One region of the Roseburia sp. OF03-24 genome, then DNA from elsewhere that is predicted to be linked to it. Evidence: predicted binding sites of a transcription regulator. Region 1 holds the regulator's gene; each other region holds the start of a gene.

Region 1 (5,250 bases):
TTTTGCAGATACATTTACGATACCGTTTGCATCGATATCGAATGTAACCTCAATCTGCGGAACACCACGACGTGCTGGCGGGATACCATCGAGACGGAACTGTCCAAGGGATTTGTTATCTCTTGCAAACTGTCTCTCACCCTGTACAACGTTGATATCTACTGCTGTCTGGTTATCTGCTGCTGTTGAGAAGATCTGGCTCTTCTTTGTAGGAATTGTTGTATTTCTCTCGATCAGTCTTGTTGCGATACCACCCATTGTCTCGATGGAAAGTGAAAGTGGTGTTACATCAAGAAGTAAGATCTCACCTGCACCTGCATCTCCTGCAAGTTTACCACCCTGGATAGATGCACCGATGGCAACACACTCATCCGGGTTCAATGTCTTACTTGGCTCTTTGCCTGTTAACTGTTTTACTTTATCCTGTACTGCCGGGATACGTGTAGAACCACCAACTAATAATACCTGACCAAGATCAGCATTAGTAAGTCCTGCATCTCTCATAGCATTCTGAACCGGGATAGCTGTCTTTTCAACGAGATCATGTGTCAACTCATCGAATTTTGCTCTTGTTAAGTTCATATCAAAGTGTTTCGGTCCCTCAGCAGTTGCTGTGATGAACGGAAGGTTGATATTTGTGGTTGTTGCAGAAGAAAGCTCTTTCTTTGCTTTCTCAGCAGCTTCTTTTAATCTCTGAAGAGCCATCTTATCAGTAGAAAGATCAACACCTTCTGCTTTCTTGAACTCATCGATCATCCACTGTGTGATTCTGTTATCAAAATCATCACCACCAAGATGTGTATCACCGTTTGTAGATAATACTTCGATAACACCATCGCCAATCTCAATGATAGAAACATCAAATGTACCACCACCAAGGTCGTATACCATGATCTTCTGCTCTTTCTCATTGTCAAGACCATAAGCTAAAGCTGCTGCTGTCGGCTCGTTGATGATACGTTTTACATCAAGGCCTGCGATCTTACCTGCATCTTTGGTTGCCTGACGCTGGGCATCGTTGAAGTAAGCCGGAACTGTGATAACAGCCTCTGTTACTTTTTCTCCTAAGTATCCTTCTGCATCAGCTTTTAATTTCTGTAAGATCATTGCAGAAATCTGCTGTGGAGAATACTGTTTATCATCAATTGCTACTTTATAATCAGTACCCATATGTCTCTTGATAGAAGATATGGTCTTTTCTGCGTTTGTAACAGCCTGACGTTTTGCAGGCTCACCTACTAATCTCTCGCCTGTTTTTGTGAATGCAACGATAGATGGTGTTGTTCTTGCACCTTCCTGATTTGCGATAACGGTAGGTTTTCCACCTTCCATAACAGCTACACAACTGTTTGTTGTACCTAAGTCAATACCAATGATTTTACTCATAATGATTTCCTCCTCATCTAATATCTATGAAATACTTAGTTTGCTACTTTTACCATACTGTGTCTTACTACAGTATCTCTGTACATATATCCCTTCTGGAGTTCTTCTGCTACTACATTTTCTCCTAAGGTTTCATCCTCCACATGCATTACTGCGTTGTGGAAATTCGGATCAAATTCTGCACCGACTGCTTCGATCGGTGTTACACCTGCTTCCTCTAATACGGTAAGCATCTGGCGGTAGATCTTATCCATTCCGACAACAAAAGCATCTTCTTTGCTTTCTTCCGGAACAGCTGCAAGACCACGCTCGAAGTTATCAATTACCGGCAGGATCTTTTCTACGATCGTTTTGGCTCCCATATCGTACATCTGTGATTTTTCCTTTTCTGTACGCTTACGGAAATTATCGAACTCTGCCATCTGTCTTTTGACTTTGTCAGTAAGCTCTTCGATCTGCTCATCCTTTTTATCTTTTTTCTTTTTGAAAAAAGATTTCTTTTTATCTGAATCTTCAGAATCCGTATCAGCATTTTCTGCTTCTTCCGTATCTGCTGTCTCAGTTGTCTCTTCCGTGGATGTCACATTTTCATCCGTCTGGGTTTCAGAAGCATTTTCCTCTGTGGAATTCTCCATTGCTTCGTCTAATACCTCTTCATTCATCTCTGACATCTATGAACCACCTTTCTATGTCTGTTCCTTATCCTTGTTTAAAATTCCATCTAAGGAATTTTTCAAGGTTTTCAGGTTATCCATTACTTTCTCATAATCCATTCGCTTCGGTCCGACAATTCCTATCGTTCCACGAACGCCTTCGCCCAATTCATAAGTTGCTGTCACAACACTGCAGTCCTTCATGGTCTGTATCGGGCTTTCATTTCCTATATAAACCTGAATCCCTGTATTATCATCATCTAACAGGTTTTCAGTTACAAGGCTCGCTAACTGCTGTTTCTCCTCAAATGTGGAGATCAGCTCACTCGCTTTCTCCGAATCACTTAACTCCGGATATTTAAAGAAGTTGGTTGTTCCGCTTGTATAAATGCGGATGTCCTCATCCTGTCCCATCGTCTCTGCCACAGTATCAAGCACATCACTGATGATGTCACTGTGAATGCCTGCCTGCTCTTTCAGCTTTGCAATGGTTCCAAGATTGATCTCCTGCAATGCAAGACCATTTAAATTCGCATTTAACAGGAAATTCAGTTTTAACATCGTCTCATTATCGATTGGTTCACTGACCGGAATAATTTTATTCTTGACCAGATTTCCTTCGGTAACGATCGTTGCTAAGATCTGTTCTTCATTCATATTGGATAACTGGATGAACTTTACTTTATTCTTATGGAACGTCGGTGCTGTTACCATCGTTGCATAATTGGTATTGTTCGCCAATATCTTTGCCACTTGCTGCAACACCTGATCCATCTTCTCCGTGTGTTCGATGACGAAACTCTTCATCTCATCGACCTCACGTTTTTTCTCTTCCATCAGATGATCCACATAAAAGCGGTATCCTTTGTCAGAAGGAATCCTGCCGGCTGAAGTATGCGGCTGTAAAATGTATCCAAGTTCTTCCAGATCTGCCATCTCATTACGGATCGTTGCAGAGCTTAAATTCAAATCGGTATACTTGGATATCGTTCGTGATCCAACCGGTTCGCCTGTCTCTAAATAGTTGCGGATGATTGCATCAAGAATTTTCGTTTTTCGTTCGTCTAACTCGAATTCCTCGTCCATTCTCTTCTCCATCTCCATACTCTGTAACTCTCTGTAAGAATCTGGCATCTGCCTTAGTTCCCAGTTACTTTTTATATCTGTTAGCACTCGTTATTGTGGAGTGCTAACATCTATGTACTTAAAATAGCACCATCATATTCTTTTGTCAACACTAATTTTTATAATTTCTGCGGTTTTATATTTTTTTTATAATTTTACGGTTTTATTCCTTTTTCTTCCTATATATATGAGGATTAATCCGATCAGAACACTGCCACTAACAACCACCAGATAACGCACCAGATGATTTCCTGCATCCAGTCCCAGACTCTCCATAATCTTTTTATACCAGAAATATACCAGCATGTGTAAAAGAAAAATCTCAGTCGAGAGTTCACGCATAATCTTTGCCATTGCTCCCCGCTTATCGCTTACCGGACAAAAAGCGGCTGCCAGAAAAAGATTTGCCGTGACAAGAGGTGTCATTAGATACATATCATGGGATGATTCGCCAATTTTCTGAGTGACGATCCACTCTTCTAACATCATGAGTGCCAGAAAAACTATCGTATGCCATCCATAATCATTTTTTCTGATCCGGTCTGCCTTTACCCGGAACAAATATCCCATCGTCACAAACGGGAATCCAAAAAACAGGCCATTTCTTGCGGTGGCAAATACAGAAAGATACCATCTGATCTCATTTGCAGCCAGAGAAAGATCATCAAAAGCATGATGATAAGTGTTATGGCAGACTCCAGCCAGATATAATAGTACGGCAGCCACTACAATTCTTTTTACACTCCACTGAAAGTGCGTTGCAAGAAGATACAATAACAGTACCGCCACAACCGTTGCAAGAAGATACCATAGCTGTATATAAGAACCGATCAGAAAAAATCTTCTCGCCAGTTCTGACAAATTTCCGGCAGCACTTCTTTTTTTCTCCCAGAACCGGTCAATGATCGGAATCAGATATAACAGACTCCACCATACATACATCTTTATAATATGGAAAAGATATTTTTTTACCCTGCCTTTGTCCGCTATTTTTTCTCCCATAAAATATCCGGTACATACAAAAAAGAACGGCACTGCCATCCGGCAGATTACCTGCTGAAATTCGTGTGAAAATACCGGAGCAGCCTCTTCAAATGGTGGAATGTGAATGGCAACAACTAGAAATGCTGCTGCAAATTTCAGAAAATCAAGTGCCCTGTATTCATTTTTTTCCGATAGATATATCGTAGACATCTTAGATCCTTTCTTTCGTCCTGCCCTGTTCTTTTTTTCTCTTATCACCCGTTCTATATCTGAAAACAGCAATCCCGATCACCGACAGGATTCCAAGACCGCTCAAAACAGCACCCGTTTTTAAATACGGTGTACAGTAATAAAATTCGATCTGATGTATTCCCTCCGGCACATCAATTGCCATATACATCGTATCTGCCTTTAAAACATCTGCTTCCTTGCCATCAATATACGCCCGCCATCCACTGCTGTATGGGACCGTCAGACAAAACAATTCTTCCTGATCTGTCTCAAGAGTACCGGATATCCGGTTGGTATCCATGACGACCCCTTTTAAAACATTCTGTTTCAGTTTTTTTGCCAGACTATCAACCTGCTGCATCGGCTGACATACGATCTGCATCTCATCAAACCGGTAAGTCCCCTTTTCATGAAATGTCAGTGTAATTTCATCTGCTTTTTCATCACGATAGCCGGTATTGATCAGATAATCATCCACACCACTGTAAAAATTATTCTTTCTGGTAAGGAATGTAATCATCTTTGTAATCTTTCCACAGGTCACATCAATGTGCAGACGGCTCTTCGACTGTGTTAAGGTTTTTCCTTCCTCCGAAAACCCAAGTCCCTTTAATATAAAGTATGTTTCGCTCTCCGGCATCCCCTCAAAGGAAAGTGTGACCGACGCTTTCTTTTCTGTCGCTGTAAATCCCTGGTCTGTCAGTTCCACGTTATGCATATCCGTAATCTCATAAGAAATCTCTTTATCTGTAAATTCCATTCCGGTTTCCTTCTGAGCTAATGCAGCCGGAACCTTATCATCCTCCACAATGATTCCCTGTAAAAGTGCCTGCTGTTTTTTTGTTACATCCAGCTTTTCATAGATACTCCG
Region 2 (5,250 bases), on a different contig from region 1:
CATCATGTTCCTTCATCTTCAAAATACAAATATTGAAAAAAGGACTCTATCCGTTTTGGGGATAAAGTCCTTCTTTTTCTATTTTGTATCTATGCAATTATCTCTTCAGGCACATTGTCTGATTCTCTCGCTACCATCCACAATCTGTCACTTTACGCGCGCAGTCAGATGGTCTCCTTCCACGTCAATCAGGATCGTATCGCCTTCCCTTACCTCATCTGCAAGAATCAGTTTTGCAGAAAGTGTCTCCACATGTTTCTGTAAGAAACGCTTTAACGGTCTTGCACCGTAAACCGGATCGTATCCGTTGTCCACGATATACTGCTTTGCTGCATCTGTCAGCTCCACAGTGATCTCACGGTCAGAAAGACGTTTGTTGAGATCTGTGATCAGAAGATTGATGATGTTTCCGATATTGCCTTTTGTGAGTGGCTTGAACATGATGATCTCATCAAGACGATTCAAAAATTCCGGACGGAAGTGTCCTCTCAGTTCGTTCATGACTGCTTCTTCACACTCCGGATTGATATCTCCGTTATCATCAATTCCTTCGAGCAGATGCGCCGAACCAAGGTTTGACGTCATAATAATGATCGTGTTTTTAAAGTCCACAGTCCTGCCCTGCGAATCAGTGATACGTCCGTCATCAAGTACCTGTAACAACACATTGAATACATCCGGATGTGCTTTTTCCACCTCATCAAACAGTACGACGGAATATGGTTTTCTGCGGACTGCCTCGGTGAGCTGACCGCCCTCATCGTATCCGACATATCCTGGAGGCGCTCCGATTAAACGGGAGACAGAATATTTCTCCATATACTCACTCATATCAAGACGCACCATGTTAGATTCATCGTCAAACAGACTTGCCGCAAGTGCCTTCGCGAGCTCCGTCTTACCAACACCGGTAGGTCCTAAGAACAGGAACGAACCGATCGGCTTTGTCGGATCTTTGATTCCTGCTTTGGAACGGATGATTGCTTCTGTAACCTTTGTGACACCCTCGTCCTGTCCGATGACACGTTTGTGCAGTTCCTCATCGAGATGAAGTGTCTTGTTTCTCTCACTCTCCGTCAGTTTTGCAACCGGGATACCGGTCCAGCGGGAAATAATACGTGCAATCTCCTCCTCGCTGACATTTTCATGTACCAGTGAAAGATCACGGTTTTTTACTTCCTCTTCTTCGGCTTCCAACTGTTTTTCTAACTGCGGTAATTTGCCATACTGCAATTCTGCTGCTTTTTCCAGATCATAATTCTGCTGTGCGGTCTTGATCTCATTTTTGACTGTCTCGATCTCCTCACGCAGTTTCTGGACTTTTTCTACCGATTTCTTTTCATTTTCCCACTGCGCTTTTTTCGTATTAAACGTATCGCGCAGTTCTGCCAATTCTTTCTGCAGGTCAGCGAGACGCTCCTGACTTAACCTGTCTGTTTCTTTCTTTAATGCGGTTTCCTCAATCTCAAGCTGCATGACACGACGGTTTAATTCATCAAGTTCTGTCGGCATGGAATCAAGTTCTGTCTTGATCAGGGCACATGCCTCATCCACAAGGTCGATCGCTTTATCCGGCAGGAAACGGTCGGAAATATAACGGTTTGAGAGCACTGCTGCCGATACTAACGCAGAGTCTGTGATCTTTACACCGTGGAACACTTCGTAGCGCTCTTTTAAACCACGCAGAATAGAGATCGTATCCTCAACCGTCGGTTCATCCACCATGACCGGCTGGAATCTTCGCTCTAACGCTGCATCTTTTTCAATATATTCACGGTACTCATCGAGTGTCGTTGCACCGATACAATGCAGTTCACCACGCGCAAGCATAGGTTTTAACAGCTGTCCGGCATCCATTGCGCCGTCCGTTTTTCCGGCTCCGACGATCGTGTGCAGCTCATCGATAAACAGGATGATCTGTCCGTCAGAATTTTTGATATCATCAAGAACCGCTTTCAAACGCTCCTCAAATTCACCACGATACTTCGCACCTGCGACCAGGGCACCCATATCCAGTGCAAATAACTTTTTGTCTTTTAAGCCTTCCGGCACATCCCCTTTTACGATACGCTGTGCAAGCCCCTCTACGACTGCGGTCTTACCTACACCAGGCTCACCGATCAGTACCGGGTTATTTTTCGTCTTACGGGAAAGGATGCGGACTACATTACGGATCTCATCATCACGTCCGATGACCGGATCAAGTTTCTGCTCTTTTGCACGCGCTACCATATCGTAACCGTATTTTTCAAGAGTATCATAAGTAGCTTCCGGATTGTCCGAAACAACACGCTGGTTGCCGCGCACGGTTGAGAGTGCCTGTAAAAACCGGTCTCTCGTGATCCCATACTCTTTGAAGATCTCCTTCATCGCCTTGTTCGGATATTTTAACAGTGCAAGGAATAAATGCTCTACGGAAACATATTCGTCTCCCATCTGCTTTGCCTCGTCCTCTGCATGGATCAGCACTTTATTTAAGTCCTGTCCGACATAGACCTGACCGCCGGATACCTTTACCCTTGCTGCGAGATGTTTTTTGGCGTTATCCAGGAAATGCTCTTTCTGGATATCCATTTTTTCTATCAATTTTAAAATCAGTCCGTCTTCCTGCTGCAGCAATGCAACAAGCAGATGTTCCTGCTCGATTTCCTGATTGCCATATTCATATGCAAGTTTTTCACAATCATTGATCGCTTCTACGGACTTCTGTGTAAATTTCTGAATGTTCATATATCTTCCTCCCTCTTATTCAATTGTGGTCCAAACTGGACATCTATATCAAATGATGGAGAACCATCATGAGTTTTCTTACTTATTTCTTTTATTTCTATTTTTCTGTTTACAATTTGTGTTATACACCTGATTGTTAGCACTGTCAAGAGGTGAGTGCTAATTATTTTATAAAAAAAATATAAACTGTCCTGCGAATACGATATGCTCTGCATCCGCAGGACTTTTTCCTTCACAATCCCCTATTCTCCTATCCGGATCACATCTTTCAGCACATAATGAAACGAAGGTGCAGACGCAAACTCATTCTCCGTATATCCCTGATTCAGATCATAGGTATCGTCCGGATCATCCGGATCTGCCCCGACATAATCTCCCCGGAACACATCCAGTTTCCCCTGCTTAAACTGCCGGATCACTTCCTGCATTTTTTCCGCTGTGCCATCCGCAGCCGTGATTTCATTTAACTCTAACATCTGCACCCAGTCTTCTTCAAAACCGGCACCAATATCATTTCCATTGACAGTTCCTTTGATACTTTTCTCAATCACACGGTCGTTTAAAACTGCATCCACAGCTCCCATCATATAGGGTTCCCAGTTGATCTTGCACCCGGTAAGATAAGTGGTCGGTGCCACATCTTCCATACTCTGGTTATAACTTACCAGATAAACCGGAGTCCCCGCAGCAGTTTCCTCACATGCGGTAGCGGGACCTGCAGTATCCGAATGCTGTGATATGATCACACAGCCCTCATCGATCAGGTCTTTGGCATACTGTTTTTCCGTCCGGTAATCATTCCATTTATTGGTATAACGCACTGTCATCACCGCATCCGGTACAACCGATCTCACTCCGAGCAAAAATGCCGTATATCCGGAGATCACCTCCGCATAAGGATAGGCTGCAACATATCCGATCTTTGCCTGCTGCTCTGTGATCACGCCTTCTTTGATCAGTTCTTTCATTTTCATCCCGGCTGCCACTCCCGCCGTATACCTTCCCTGATAAATTTTCCCCATGAATGTATGATAATTTTTTAAGAGGGGCTCTTCATTTGCATTCGCACATGTTGCCATACAAAACTCGATCCCGGGATATTTTTCTGCAAACTCCTTCGTAACGGTTCCATAATTATAACTGGTCGTAAAAATCAGGTCACATCCGGCATCCACAAGCTGCTGTAAGTACTCCCTTTCCGTTCCCTCCGCAACATTATTGAGTGCAATGACTTTTACCTGATCCCCGTATTTTGTCTGGATTGCCTCCTGCGCATCAATAAAATTGCTGGTATATGCGGTACTCGCATCTCCCACATACACAAAACCAACAGTGATCTCTTTTTCTTCGTCTCTCAGAAAGTATACAGATGCCGACACAAGAGCAATCACAACCAGACAGGTGCACAATGTCACAAGATATACTTTTTTCACCTTACTCCTCCTCTTTTTCCCTGCTATGAACTGTATGTGTATGTTCTTTGTACAGACTGTATATGTCAATCTTTCCATTGTCAATCAGTCCTAACATAACATCGACAAGTCCTGGATCAAACTGCGTTCCCCTTCCATTTTTCAGTTCCTGTATCACATAGGTCATATCCAACTGTTTCCGGTAAACGCGATTCACCGTCATTGCATCAAATGTATCTGCAATTCCGATAATTCTGGCATTGATCGGGATTTCTTCTCCTTTTAACCCGTGCACATATCCTTTTCCATCATATCTTTCATGATGATATAAGGCACCCTCTTCCACATGGTCTACGATCGTGAAACTTTTTAAGATTTCCGCACCTTTTGTCACATGCGATTTCATAATTCCATATTCCTCGTCCGTTAATTTTCCCGGCTTATTTAAAATCCGATCGGGAATACCGATTTTTCCGATATCATGTAAAAGCGCTGCCCTTTTCAGATCCTCACAGCTTTTCTCATCAAACCCAAGTTCTTTTGCGATCAGTACGGAATATTCTGCCACACGCTCAGAATGCTGACTCGTCCTTACATCTTTAGCGTCTACCGTCTTAGCAATCGTAAGTACCGTCTCATTCCCCATTTCCAGCTTCTTTTTTACCAGTTCAATCTCCTTTTTCTGAAGATTGATCACTCTCTGCACCTGTGTATGAAAAATCATCCAGGTCAGATAAGCTACTGCTAACGCAAACACTGCCACTATATAAACCACAAACCACCAGTGATCGTAGATCTCTGCCTTTTTTTCAATGGTATACACACTTTCCACTACCGGCTTCTGTCCCTTATGATCCAGCACCGCAATATGAAACTTATAGGTTCCTACCGGAAGATTTGTATAAATCACACTGGACATCTCACTTTGGGACATCACCTGCGGCTCACTGTCATACCCCTCTAAGTAAACACTTACATAAGGGAGATTCACGGAATAATTGATAATTTCCGGAAATATCTCAAGCTTTTCTGCTCCCCTTTCCAGATAGATCACCTCTCCACGTCTGACAAAATGCGATACATCATCTATTTTTACGGATTTCATCTG
Region 3 (5,250 bases), on a different contig from region 1:
ATCGTCAGTTTTTCTGCAAATGTTAACCCGCTTGGCGTATCACCGCTTCTTCGTACCGCTCTTTCCGAGCAGATCGATGTGATCACGACATATCCTGACAGGGAATATACATCTCTTCGTAAATGCATCGCAGAATACTGCGGTACAGAATATGAAAACGTCATCGTAGGTAACGGTTCCACAGAACTGATCTCTCTTTTTATACAGATTGAGCACCCGAAAAAGGCAATGGTCATCGGTCCTACTTATTCCGAATACGAACGTGAGATCTCTCTTGGCGGAGGTACGACACTCTATTATCCGCTTCGCGAAAAGGATAATTTCCGTTTAGATGTTGATGATTTTATCTCTCATCTGAACGAAAGCATTGATCTGATCGTTATATGTAACCCGAACAACCCTACATCATCCTGCATTACAAGAACAGAAATGCGTCACATCTTAGATGCATGCAAGGAACATGACATTTATGTCATGGTGGATGAAACTTATGTGGAATTTGCCGATAATATGGCTGATATCTCCGCTGTGCCACTGACAAACTATTATAACAATATTGTCATTTTACGTGGCACCTCAAAATTTTTCGCGGCACCGGGACTCCGCCTCGGCTATGCGATCACAGGCAACCGTGATCTGATCAAATCTATCAATACCAGAAAAAATCCATGGACGATCAATTCCCTGGCTGTCGTTGCCGGAGAGACGATGTTCCGTGACACTGCATACATCAAAGCTACCAAAGACCTGATCTCTTCAGAGCGTGCAAGAATTTATCAGACATTCCAGAAAAGCCCTGATTTTAAAGTATATGAACCAAGCGGCAATTTCATGCTGGTACGCATTTTAAAAGATGACCTTACTTCCCAGGATCTATTTGACCGTGCGATCCGTGAAAAAATGATGATCCGTGACTGCTCCACATTCCCATTTCTGGATAACAAGTACATCCGGCTCTGTATCATGAATCCAGAGGATAATGACAGACTGCTTGCCTGCCTGCTCCGGTAAATATCCGGTCAGACAAATCTGTTCACCGGCATTTGTTTTTGTAATTCATCAAAATATAAAATCTTATTTTCAGCACAATTTTCAACGCATTTTCCTAGAACAAAGAGTCGCTTGCGACTCTTTCGCGCTCGAGCGGTGCTGTTTACAGCTAACTTCTTCTCCGCGAGATGCGTAATTTCCTATGAATTTAAAAAACACAGCAGATCTTTACAATCTGCTGTGTTTTTCACATTCTTATTTATTACAACAGATTGTATCACAAAGCCATACAATCTATTGTTTTTTCTCTTAGAGACCTGTTATTACATCATTCCCATGCCAGGGTTGCCTGCCGGAACTGCCGGAGCATCTTCTTTGATATTAGCAACAACAGACTCTGTTGTAAGCAGTGTAGATGCAACAGAAGTTGCGTTCTGTAATGCTGTTCTTGTAACTTTAACCGGGTCAAGAATACCGTTCTCAACCATATCTACATACTCTTCGGTTGCTGCATTGAATCCGATACCGTCTTTAGACTCTTTTACCTTATTGATGATAACAGCGCCCTCAAGTCCTGCATTTGCAGAGATATAGTATAATGGAGCTTCCAGAGCTTTTAAGATAACTTTTGCACCAGTCTTCTCATCACCCTCTAAGGTGTCAGCTAACTCAGCAACAGCTTTGGTTGCATGGATATATGCAGAACCGCCACCTGCGATGATACCTTCTTCGACTGCTGCTCTTGTTGCGTTTAAAGCATCTTCCATACGAAGTTTTGCTTCTTTCATCTCTGTCTCAGTTGCTGCACCGACACGGATAACTGCAACGCCACCTGCTAATTTTGCAAGTCTCTCCTGTAATTTTTCTTTATCAAACTCAGATGTTGTCTCCTCGATCTGTCCACGGATCTGGTTTACTCTGCTTGCGATCGCATCTTTGTCACCAGCACCGTCAACGATCACTGTGTTCTCTTTCTGGACTTTTACAGATTTTGCACGGCCTAACTGATCCATAGTTGTGTCTTTTAATTCCAGACCAAGATCAGAGCTGATCACCTGACCACCTGTTAAGATTGCGATATCTTCAAGCATTGCTTTTCTTCTGTCACCATAGCCAGGTGCTTTGACAGCTACTACATTGAATGTACCACGCAGTTTGTTGACGATCAAAGTGGTAAGTGCCTCACCCTCGATATCCTCAGCGATGATAAGTAATCTTGCACCGCTCTGTACGATCTGCTCTAACAGAGGAAGGATCTCCTGAATGTTGCTGATCTTCTTATCTGTGATCAGGATATATGGATCGTCTAATACTGCTTCCATTTTATCCATATCTGTGCACATGTAAGCAGATACATAACCACGGTCAAACTGCATACCTTCTACTAAATCAAGCTCTGTCTGCATTGTCTTAGATTCCTCGATCGTGATAACACCATCGTTGGAAACTTTTTCCATTGCATCAGCAACCATGTTACCAACATTCTCATCTCCTGCAGAGATTGCAGCTACTTTTGCGATCTGGTCTTTGCCATTTACTTTTGAGGACATTGCAAGAATTGCTTCTACTGCTTTGTCTGTTGCTTTCTTCATACCACGGCGGAGGATGATCGGGTTAGCACCTGCCTCAAGGTTCTTCATACCTTCCTGTACCATTGCCTGTGCTAAAACAGTTGCTGTTGTGGTACCATCACCTGCAACATCGTTTGTCTTTGTTGCAACTTCTTTTACAAGCTGTGCACCCATGTTCTCGAATGCATCTTCTAACTCGATCTCTTTTGCGATCGTAACACCATCATTTGTGATCAGCGGAGCACCATAGGATTTGTCAAGTACTACGTTTCTTCCTTTCGGTCCTAATGTTACTCTTACGGTATTTGCCAGTTTATCTACACCTGCACCTAATGCTGCTCTTGCTTCTGTGCCATATTTAATTTCCTTTGCCATATCTGTCTACCTCTTTCTGAAATTTATTAATGATAAAAATCTGTTTTACATTGAACAATTATTTATTCTACGACTGCAAGAATATCATTTTGTTTTACGATAATGTATTCTTCTCCGTCTAATTTTACTTCTGTTCCTGCGTATTTTGAATAAATTACCTTCTGTCCGGCTTTTACCTGCATGGTAACTTCTTTTCCATCAACCATTCCACCAGGACCTACGGCAATAACCTCTGCCTCCTGTGGTTTTTCCTGTGCACTGCTTGTAAGGATGATACCTGATTTTGTGGTTTCCTCTGCCTCACACTGTTTTAATACGACTCTGTCGCTTAATGGAACTAATTTCATGTTGCTTACCTCCTGCTTATGATCATCTGTTTTATTTCTTTTGAGTAGTTATTAGCACTCATTTCTTTTGAGTGCTAACTTATGGTTCATATAATAGATTTTTATATTTGAATCTGCAACCAAATATATTTCTATTTATAATTATTTATTCCAATATTTTCTTATTTTTTCTCTCTTTTTCTCGTTTTTTTATAAGTTCACTCATTTTCTGTGATTTTATACTTTTTTTATTTTTTCAGCGGAGACTGTTTTACCGTGCGTTTTACGGTCTGTTTTACTGTCTCCTTCATTGCTTTATTTCCTTCCATCCAAAGCAGTTTTAAGGCTCTTGAAAACAGTTTCTGCCGCTCCGGTGAAAGTTTACTGGTTTCTTTCATCAGTTCCTGTATTTTCTTCCATTTACTGTGGTAAAAATCATCTACCGTACGGATCCCGACTTTTTCGATCATATCAAATGCCGTCTCCACGATCTGTGCTCTCTCTTCCCCGTCTAACTGGTAAATCCATGATTTTATCGTTTCATCCAACAACAGGCTCTGCGCCGCAACCTGATCCACATGTTCAAAAAATCTTCCGAGTACCTCCCATGACATGGCATCGTGCTGCTGGATCCCGCTGTTTGAGCTCTTGACAACTTCAAACGACTCCTGATGTTCTAAGAGCATTCCGACAATGGAAGATTCCGGCAGGATCGTGTGCAGCTTCGGCAGCATGCGCTGGTACTCTGTGCTTTCCACCATATCGCTCCGGAATCCCGGACCATCATTGCTGTACACATTTAAAATCTGGTTCTGGATCTGCGGATCACATTTTACGGAGGCATACACGGCAAAATTTCCACCCTTTGAATGGCCGCCGACACGCACCCTCTGCTTTTTGTCTGTCACTGCACGGTTCAAATATTCCACTGCCCGGAGCTGTCCCGGCGTTTCTGACAGATAACCCATATTAAAATCTTCCCGCCAGCCCGTGATCGTGTTGTCTGTTCCGCGAAATGCCACATACAGGCTGTCATCCGGCAGTTCCACACAGACCGCCGAAAACTGAAACTGTTCCTCATCCCGTATCTCATTGACATAGCAGCGTAGTTTTACATCCGAAAAACGTTTTGTTTCCGCCATTTTCTCCATAACAAACGGGGCCGATTTCGTCATGGATACCCGTGCCAAGATTTCGTCTTTATCATTCTTTTCCCAAAATTGTCCGGATGCCTCCTTAAGCGGTACAGCCGGCGCATTTTCCTCTGCTGTAACGATCCCCTCAAAATCAACATATGCAAGCTGCGCTAAAATCAGATTATCAACTTCATTAAATTCATCTGCCTCAAACGATAAATCTCCGCGCCAGTCCATATAATCCATGATATTTGCCATATTTTTCCCCCTGTCTTTTATTCAGATCAGCCCATAATGTTTCAGTCCGTTCCAGATCCCATCTTTATGGATATCTGTGGTAATAAATTCTGCCGCATTCTTTGCCACATCCGTACCATTTCCCATGGCAATCCCATGTGCCACAAATTCAAGCATTTCCACATCATTAGCACTATCCCCGAATGCATAAGTATCTTCTTTTGCGATTCCAAGAAACGCACAGAGACGCTCAATGCCACTTGCCTTGGAATGCCCCGCCTGCCCGATCTCTAATATTCCATCCGGCTCATGGACGATCATATCAAACTCCGTTCCCAGTTCTTTCCTGACAAGTTCTACATCTGCATTTCCAAGTTCCGCACTCAGCTTATTTACCTCATATTGTGCAATTCCGGTAATACTTTTTAGGTTTTCCCCAAGCTCATTTCTCAGATAAATGACATATGGATCATCCTTGAAGTCTTTTTCATCCACATAAATATAATTTGGTCCCTCTAGTACCATTGGTATCTGGTATTTTCTAAGTACTGTAAGAATATGTTTGATTTGTTCGTTGGTCAGTAAAAGTTCAAATAACTTTTCTCCCTCGAATTC
Region 4 (5,250 bases), on a different contig from region 1:
GCTGTCACTCTCATATCGGGAACCTTTCACATGGCGTCGTTCGGTTTCATCCTGACGTGCATCTGCATACAGCCTTTCGTTCTCATTCCGTGAAATATTTCCCTCACGTCTTTCATTCTCACTCTGTCGTGCATTTACATGCAGACTTTTCTCCTCATTCCGGCGTGCATCTGCCTGCTTTTCTTCCCGCTCGTTCCGCTTCCATCCACTTTCACCCGCGCTTTCATTTCCATGCTGTTTTTCTTCGTGCCGGTTCTTGCTCTCATCCTGCTCTTCTTCATCATCTGTGACTTCGTCCTGATCTGATGCAGGCGTACTCTTTAACTTTTTACGACGCTTTTTTTCCTCCTGTATGGCAGGTTCGCAGGCTGCAATACTGCTTTCCGGGAAAAATCCCTCTTCTATCTTATTTAATAATTCCTCAAAGTCTGCATCTGAATATTCCGGCAGATCCTCGCACAGTTCCTCAAGTGGCTGCTGCTCATCCTCGACACCCGCCGGCTTTCTGCCGTCCTCATATTCATTATAACGACTGTTTGCCTCATGCTCGCCGTTACGCCCCATCAGCTCAAGATAATCTTCGTATGCCTTTTTATCCTCCTCAAAATCCATCAGATAAATATCGCCGTCTCCAAGAAGTTTCCATGGGCGCGGCGTATAAAATCTGTGACACGCCGCACAGGTACATGCTTTTGCCAAAAGGACTACTCCCTCAGGCGTCTCAATCCGAAACTCTTTTCCTTTCGGATACATGATCATATGCAGATTTCCTTTGCATTTTGGGCAGCGGTAACCAACTTTATAAAAGTTATTGCCAATCCTGCCTTTTGCTCTTTCTGACAGTGAAAGTTCTGTTCTCTCAAAAACAGTATGCGCCATCTTCCATTCAACTTTATGCCAGAGTCCCTGTTCCTCGTCTGCTTCCTCTTCCTTCTGCACTGCTTCTTTTGCCTCAAGTGCCGCCTGTATCACATCTTCATAGGTAATACGCTTTCCTGCATGATAAAAACGGAAATACTGCGTGGTATATTCCGGTTCAATATAGATTCCTGCAAGCACATGCCCGAAAAGAGTATTCAGCTGCTCCGTATTTTTTTCCACACGAAGTCCCTGGATCGTCCCCCATTTTCCAAATGCATACAGGATCATATTGATCACATCCCGTACTGCTGCCTCATCGGTATCTTTGATCTCATCTTCTTTGATCGGCAGATCTACAATATTTTCCGCCACTTTTCTGCTGTCAAAATGAAAAAACAGGGAGCGCACTTCCCCCTGTAAAATGAGATAATTATCAAGTGCCACAAAAAGACCTGTCCAGTTTACATTTGCATGCATGGTCTTTATCAGCCGTTCAAATGTCATTTTTAATTCGCTATCTGCTTTTAATACGATCACTTTTTTCACCTCTTACTTTTCAAATGCAGATTTTTCCTTCAAGATCTGTGCAAATCCCATATGAAGTTCTTTTTTTGCCCATTCAAAATCAATCTCCTGATTGCTGTCATTCAAACAGACGCTTCCACTCTTCTGATGACCTATATCAGCCACAATCCTGCTGTTATCATTTGAGACATCATAATACCGGCAGAGTTTTCTTACATTGCCGGGAACAAAACCGCCTGTCAGTTTCTGATACTCCCTGAGCACATACTGGCTGACATCCTCTTTCTGACGAAATTTATGGCTGCACACCTCGTTTAACAACTCCGGTTCTAATTCCCACATTTTCACAAAAGTACTCTTTTTAAAAGAAGACGGCCCATGAACCGTGTAAAATCCTGTAAACAATGGGAACGCCAGTTCTAACATATTATAAATAAAATACATAAACGGATAACCGGGATGGAAATATGCTCCCGGCTGTTTTTTCATATTTTCACGTTTGTCAAAATATTTTGCCAGAAGCATGGTATTATTCAGGTAAATATATGGCATGACCTGATCTTTTGTATTTGCCACATCAGGCTGAAGAGCCAGCATATCCACCGGAAGATCATTTTTAAAATACTGTTCCGGTCTGACCTTTTTTATCAGAAACATATCATCATTAAAATATACAAAATTCTCTGCCAGACCTGGGATTCTGTGCATATTCCACTCAATGGCATGTGAATTAAATGTCGGCAGATATTTTTCCGGAATAAAATCTTTATGATTTACAATATTTAACTTCGGATGTTCTTTATTTAACCAGGATGGCAGATGCCCCCATGTAACAAAGTGTATCCTGCGCACCCATGGTGCAAAACGCTCCACACCACGAAACCAGTACCTCAGCAGATCCCAGTCTCTGTATCTCTCTTTTCTGTCATCCTGTTTCTGCGACAGATCCGGCTGCATACTGTACTCCATTTTCTGTTTCTGCCAGTCCGGATCATTGCCATCTACCCATGTGATCACAAAATCAATTTCCGGAATGTTATTGTCGCGTGTCATAATAATCTCCATTTCTGCCCAGCAAACATCTTTTTCATCTGCATGATAATTTTTACTTCTATCATGATAAAACAAATCCCGCAAAATGAAAATCCCATTTATCTGCTTAATTTATATTTTTTTAAGAAATCCTGTTTTTCCCGATTTTAAAGCATTTTCGCCGTTTTTGTTAGCACTCATTTAAAAAGAGTGCTGATTTTCTATTGACTTTTAAAATTTACGGTTATAATATTAGATTCAGGCAGCAGCGAAGCGGATCTGCTCCGCTGCATTTTATAACGATCATAAAGGAGTGTTTGAATATGGCAGAGAAACATGGAAATCTTTCAATTAACAGTGATAATCTGTTTCCGATTATCAAAAAATGGTTATATTCCGATCACGATATTTTCTTCCGTGAGCTGATCAGTAACGGCTGTGATGCTATCACAAAATTAAAAAAACTTGAGATGATGGGCGAATATACATTACCGGCAGACTACAAACCGGAAATTCACGTTGTCGTAAATCCGGAGGAAAAGACCTTAAAATTCATCGATAACGGTCTTGGTATGACTGCAGACGAAGTTGAGGAATATATCAACCAGATCGCATTTTCCGGTGCAACTGATTTTATTGAAAAATATAAGGACAAAGCAAACGACGATCAGATCATCGGTCACTTCGGACTTGGTTTTTACTCCGCATTCATGGTAGCCGATCAGGTAACGATCGATACTTTATCTTACAAAGACGGTGCAACAGCTGTTCACTGGTCCTGCGATGGCGGTACAGAATTTAATATGGCTGACGGCAATAAAGAAGGCGTCGGTACTGAGATCACCCTTTTCTTAAATGAAGATGCTGTTGAGTTCTCCAACGAATACCGTGCAAGAGAAGTCATCGAAAAGTACTGCTCTTTCATGCCTACCCCGATCTTCCTTGAAAAAGCAAATGCCGAGACCGAATATGAGACGATCGACGCTGCTGATAAATTAGACACTGATACCGTTGTGGAGACGATCCATGAAGAAGCAAAAACAGAGGAAAAAGAAAATGAGAACGGCGAAAAAGAAGTCGTTGAAGTTTCCCCTGCAAAAGATAAATTAAAGATCGTAAAACGTCCGGTTCCACTTAACGATATAAACCCGCTCTGGGCAAAAAATCCAAACGAGTGTACGGATGAAGAATACAAGGCATTTTACCGTAAAGTATTCTTAGACTACAAGGAGCCGCTGTTCTGGATCCACTTAAATATGGATTATCCATTCAACTTAAAAGGTATCCTGTACTTCCCGAAGATCAATACGGAATATGATTCTATCGAGGGAACTATCAAACTTTACAATAATCAGGTATTTATCGCTGACAACATCAAAGAGGTCATTCCTGAGTTCTTAATGCTCTTAAAAGGTGTGATCGACTGCCCTGATCTGCCACTTAACGTATCCAGAAGCGCATTACAGAATGATGGCTTTGTAAAGAAAATTTCCGAGTACATCACCAAGAAAGTTGCAGACAAACTGATCGGCATGTGCAAGACGGATAAAGAAAACTATGAGAAATACTGGGATGACATCAGCCCATTTATCAAATTCGGCTGCTTAAAAGATACCAAATTCTGTGACAAGATGAACGATTACATCCTGTTTAAGAATCTCGATGACAAATATCTTACTCTTCCGGAACTCTTAGTCAAAGAGGAAGAAAAGAAAGAAGATGAGAAAAAAGATGAAGCTGAAGTATTAGACGCTGATGGCAATCCGATCAAATCCGAAAACGCTGATGCTGCAAATGAAAATGCAGAGGAAAAAGACGAGCGCAAGGTGATCTACTATGTAACTGACAAACTTCAACAGGGTCAGTACATCAAGATGTTCAAAGAGCAGAACATGGACGCTGTCATCTTAGACCACAACATTGATACTTCTTTCATTTCACAGTTGGAACAGCGCAACGAGCATTATAAATTCATGCGTATCGATGCAGATGTGACAGAATCCTTAAAGGACGAGACTTCTGCTGAGGACTTAAGGGCTGAGACAGATACCCTGACGGATGTATTCAAAAAAGCCTTAAACAATGACAAGCTGACTGTCAAAGTCGAGAAACTGAAAAATGCTGATATTGCTTCTGTCATCACTCTCTCCGAGGAAGGCAGACGTATGCAGGATATGATGAAGATGTACGCAATGAACGGCATGGGTGGTATGGACCCGAACATGTTTGCAGCAGATCAGACCCTGACGTTAAATGCAAATAACGAACTTGTAAAATACATTTTCGAGCACAAGGATTCTGAGCATGTTCCGATGTTCTGCGAACAGTTATACGATCTTGCAATGCTTTCAAACCAACCTCTGTCTGTTGATGCAATGTCCAAATTTGTACAGCGCAGCAACCAGATCATGATGCTTTTAGCAAAATAAATATGAGTCATCCAGTTTATTAGATCAAAAAAAGCGATGCCACCGGTTAAAACCGTGCATCGCTTTTTTCATTTAATTCTAATTTTACAGGAAAACGCAATCCTGCTTTTTAATTCTATTGTTACATTGAAATCTTATCTAAAATTCCGGTCAGATGGGCGATCGTCACACCATAATTGGTCATCGGAACCTGCTGTTTTTTTGCTCGGTCGATCCGGGACAGCACATATTTACGGTTAAACATACATGCACCGCACTGGATGACCAGATCATAATCTGATAAATCCTCCGGGAAATCCGTTCCACTTACAATATCTACCGTAAGCCCCTCCCCAGCACGTTTTTTTAACATGCGCGGGATCTTGACTCTTCCGATGTCTTCCTGCAACGGTGCATGGCTGCA

What was found. Region 1 encodes HrcA, which represses chaperone genes, less so after heat shock. Its sites were predicted from a motif close to TGTTAGCACTCNNNNNNNNNGAGTGCTAACA; they were not measured.
Region 2: the regulator HrcA is predicted to act here: its motif matches at 2,865-2,895, upstream of clpB (ATP-dependent chaperone ClpB).
Region 3: the regulator HrcA is predicted to act here: its motif matches at 3,333-3,363, upstream of groES (co-chaperone GroES).
Region 4: the regulator HrcA is predicted to act here: its motif matches at 2,607-2,637, upstream of htpG (molecular chaperone HtpG).

Annotation. Positions count from the first base shown of each region.
Region 1 covers NZ_QSCK01000005.1:113,376-118,625, reverse strand. Annotated here, with positions in the region: gene dnaK (molecular chaperone DnaK) at 1-1,386, opposite strand, end outside; gene grpE (nucleotide exchange factor GrpE) at 1,422-2,057, opposite strand; gene hrcA (heat-inducible transcriptional repressor HrcA) at 2,073-3,173, opposite strand; gene DXA60_RS03810 (acyltransferase family protein) at 3,312-4,358, opposite strand; gene DXA60_RS03805 (YfhO family protein) at 4,360-5,250, opposite strand, start outside.
Region 2 covers NZ_QSCK01000028.1:18,154-23,403, reverse strand. Annotated here, with positions in the region: gene clpB (ATP-dependent chaperone ClpB) at 148-2,730, opposite strand; gene DXA60_RS13845 (BMP family ABC transporter substrate-binding protein) at 2,973-4,163, opposite strand; gene DXA60_RS13840 (HD domain-containing phosphohydrolase) at 4,165-5,250, opposite strand, start outside.
Region 3 covers NZ_QSCK01000024.1:351-5,600, reverse strand. Annotated here, with positions in the region: gene DXA60_RS12650 (pyridoxal phosphate-dependent aminotransferase) at 1-1,011, shown strand, start outside; gene groL (chaperonin GroEL) at 1,314-2,936, opposite strand; gene groES (co-chaperone GroES) at 2,999-3,283, opposite strand; gene DXA60_RS12635 (DUF2974 domain-containing protein) at 3,511-4,656, opposite strand; gene DXA60_RS12630 (Cof-type HAD-IIB family hydrolase) at 4,678-5,250, opposite strand, start outside.
Region 4 covers NZ_QSCK01000036.1:9,991-15,240, reverse strand. Annotated here, with positions in the region: gene DXA60_RS15850 (hypothetical protein) at 1-1,398, opposite strand, end outside; gene DXA60_RS15845 (stealth family protein) at 1,411-2,439, opposite strand; gene htpG (molecular chaperone HtpG) at 2,742-4,847, shown strand; gene hydF ([FeFe] hydrogenase H-cluster maturation GTPase HydF) at 4,969-5,250, opposite strand, start outside.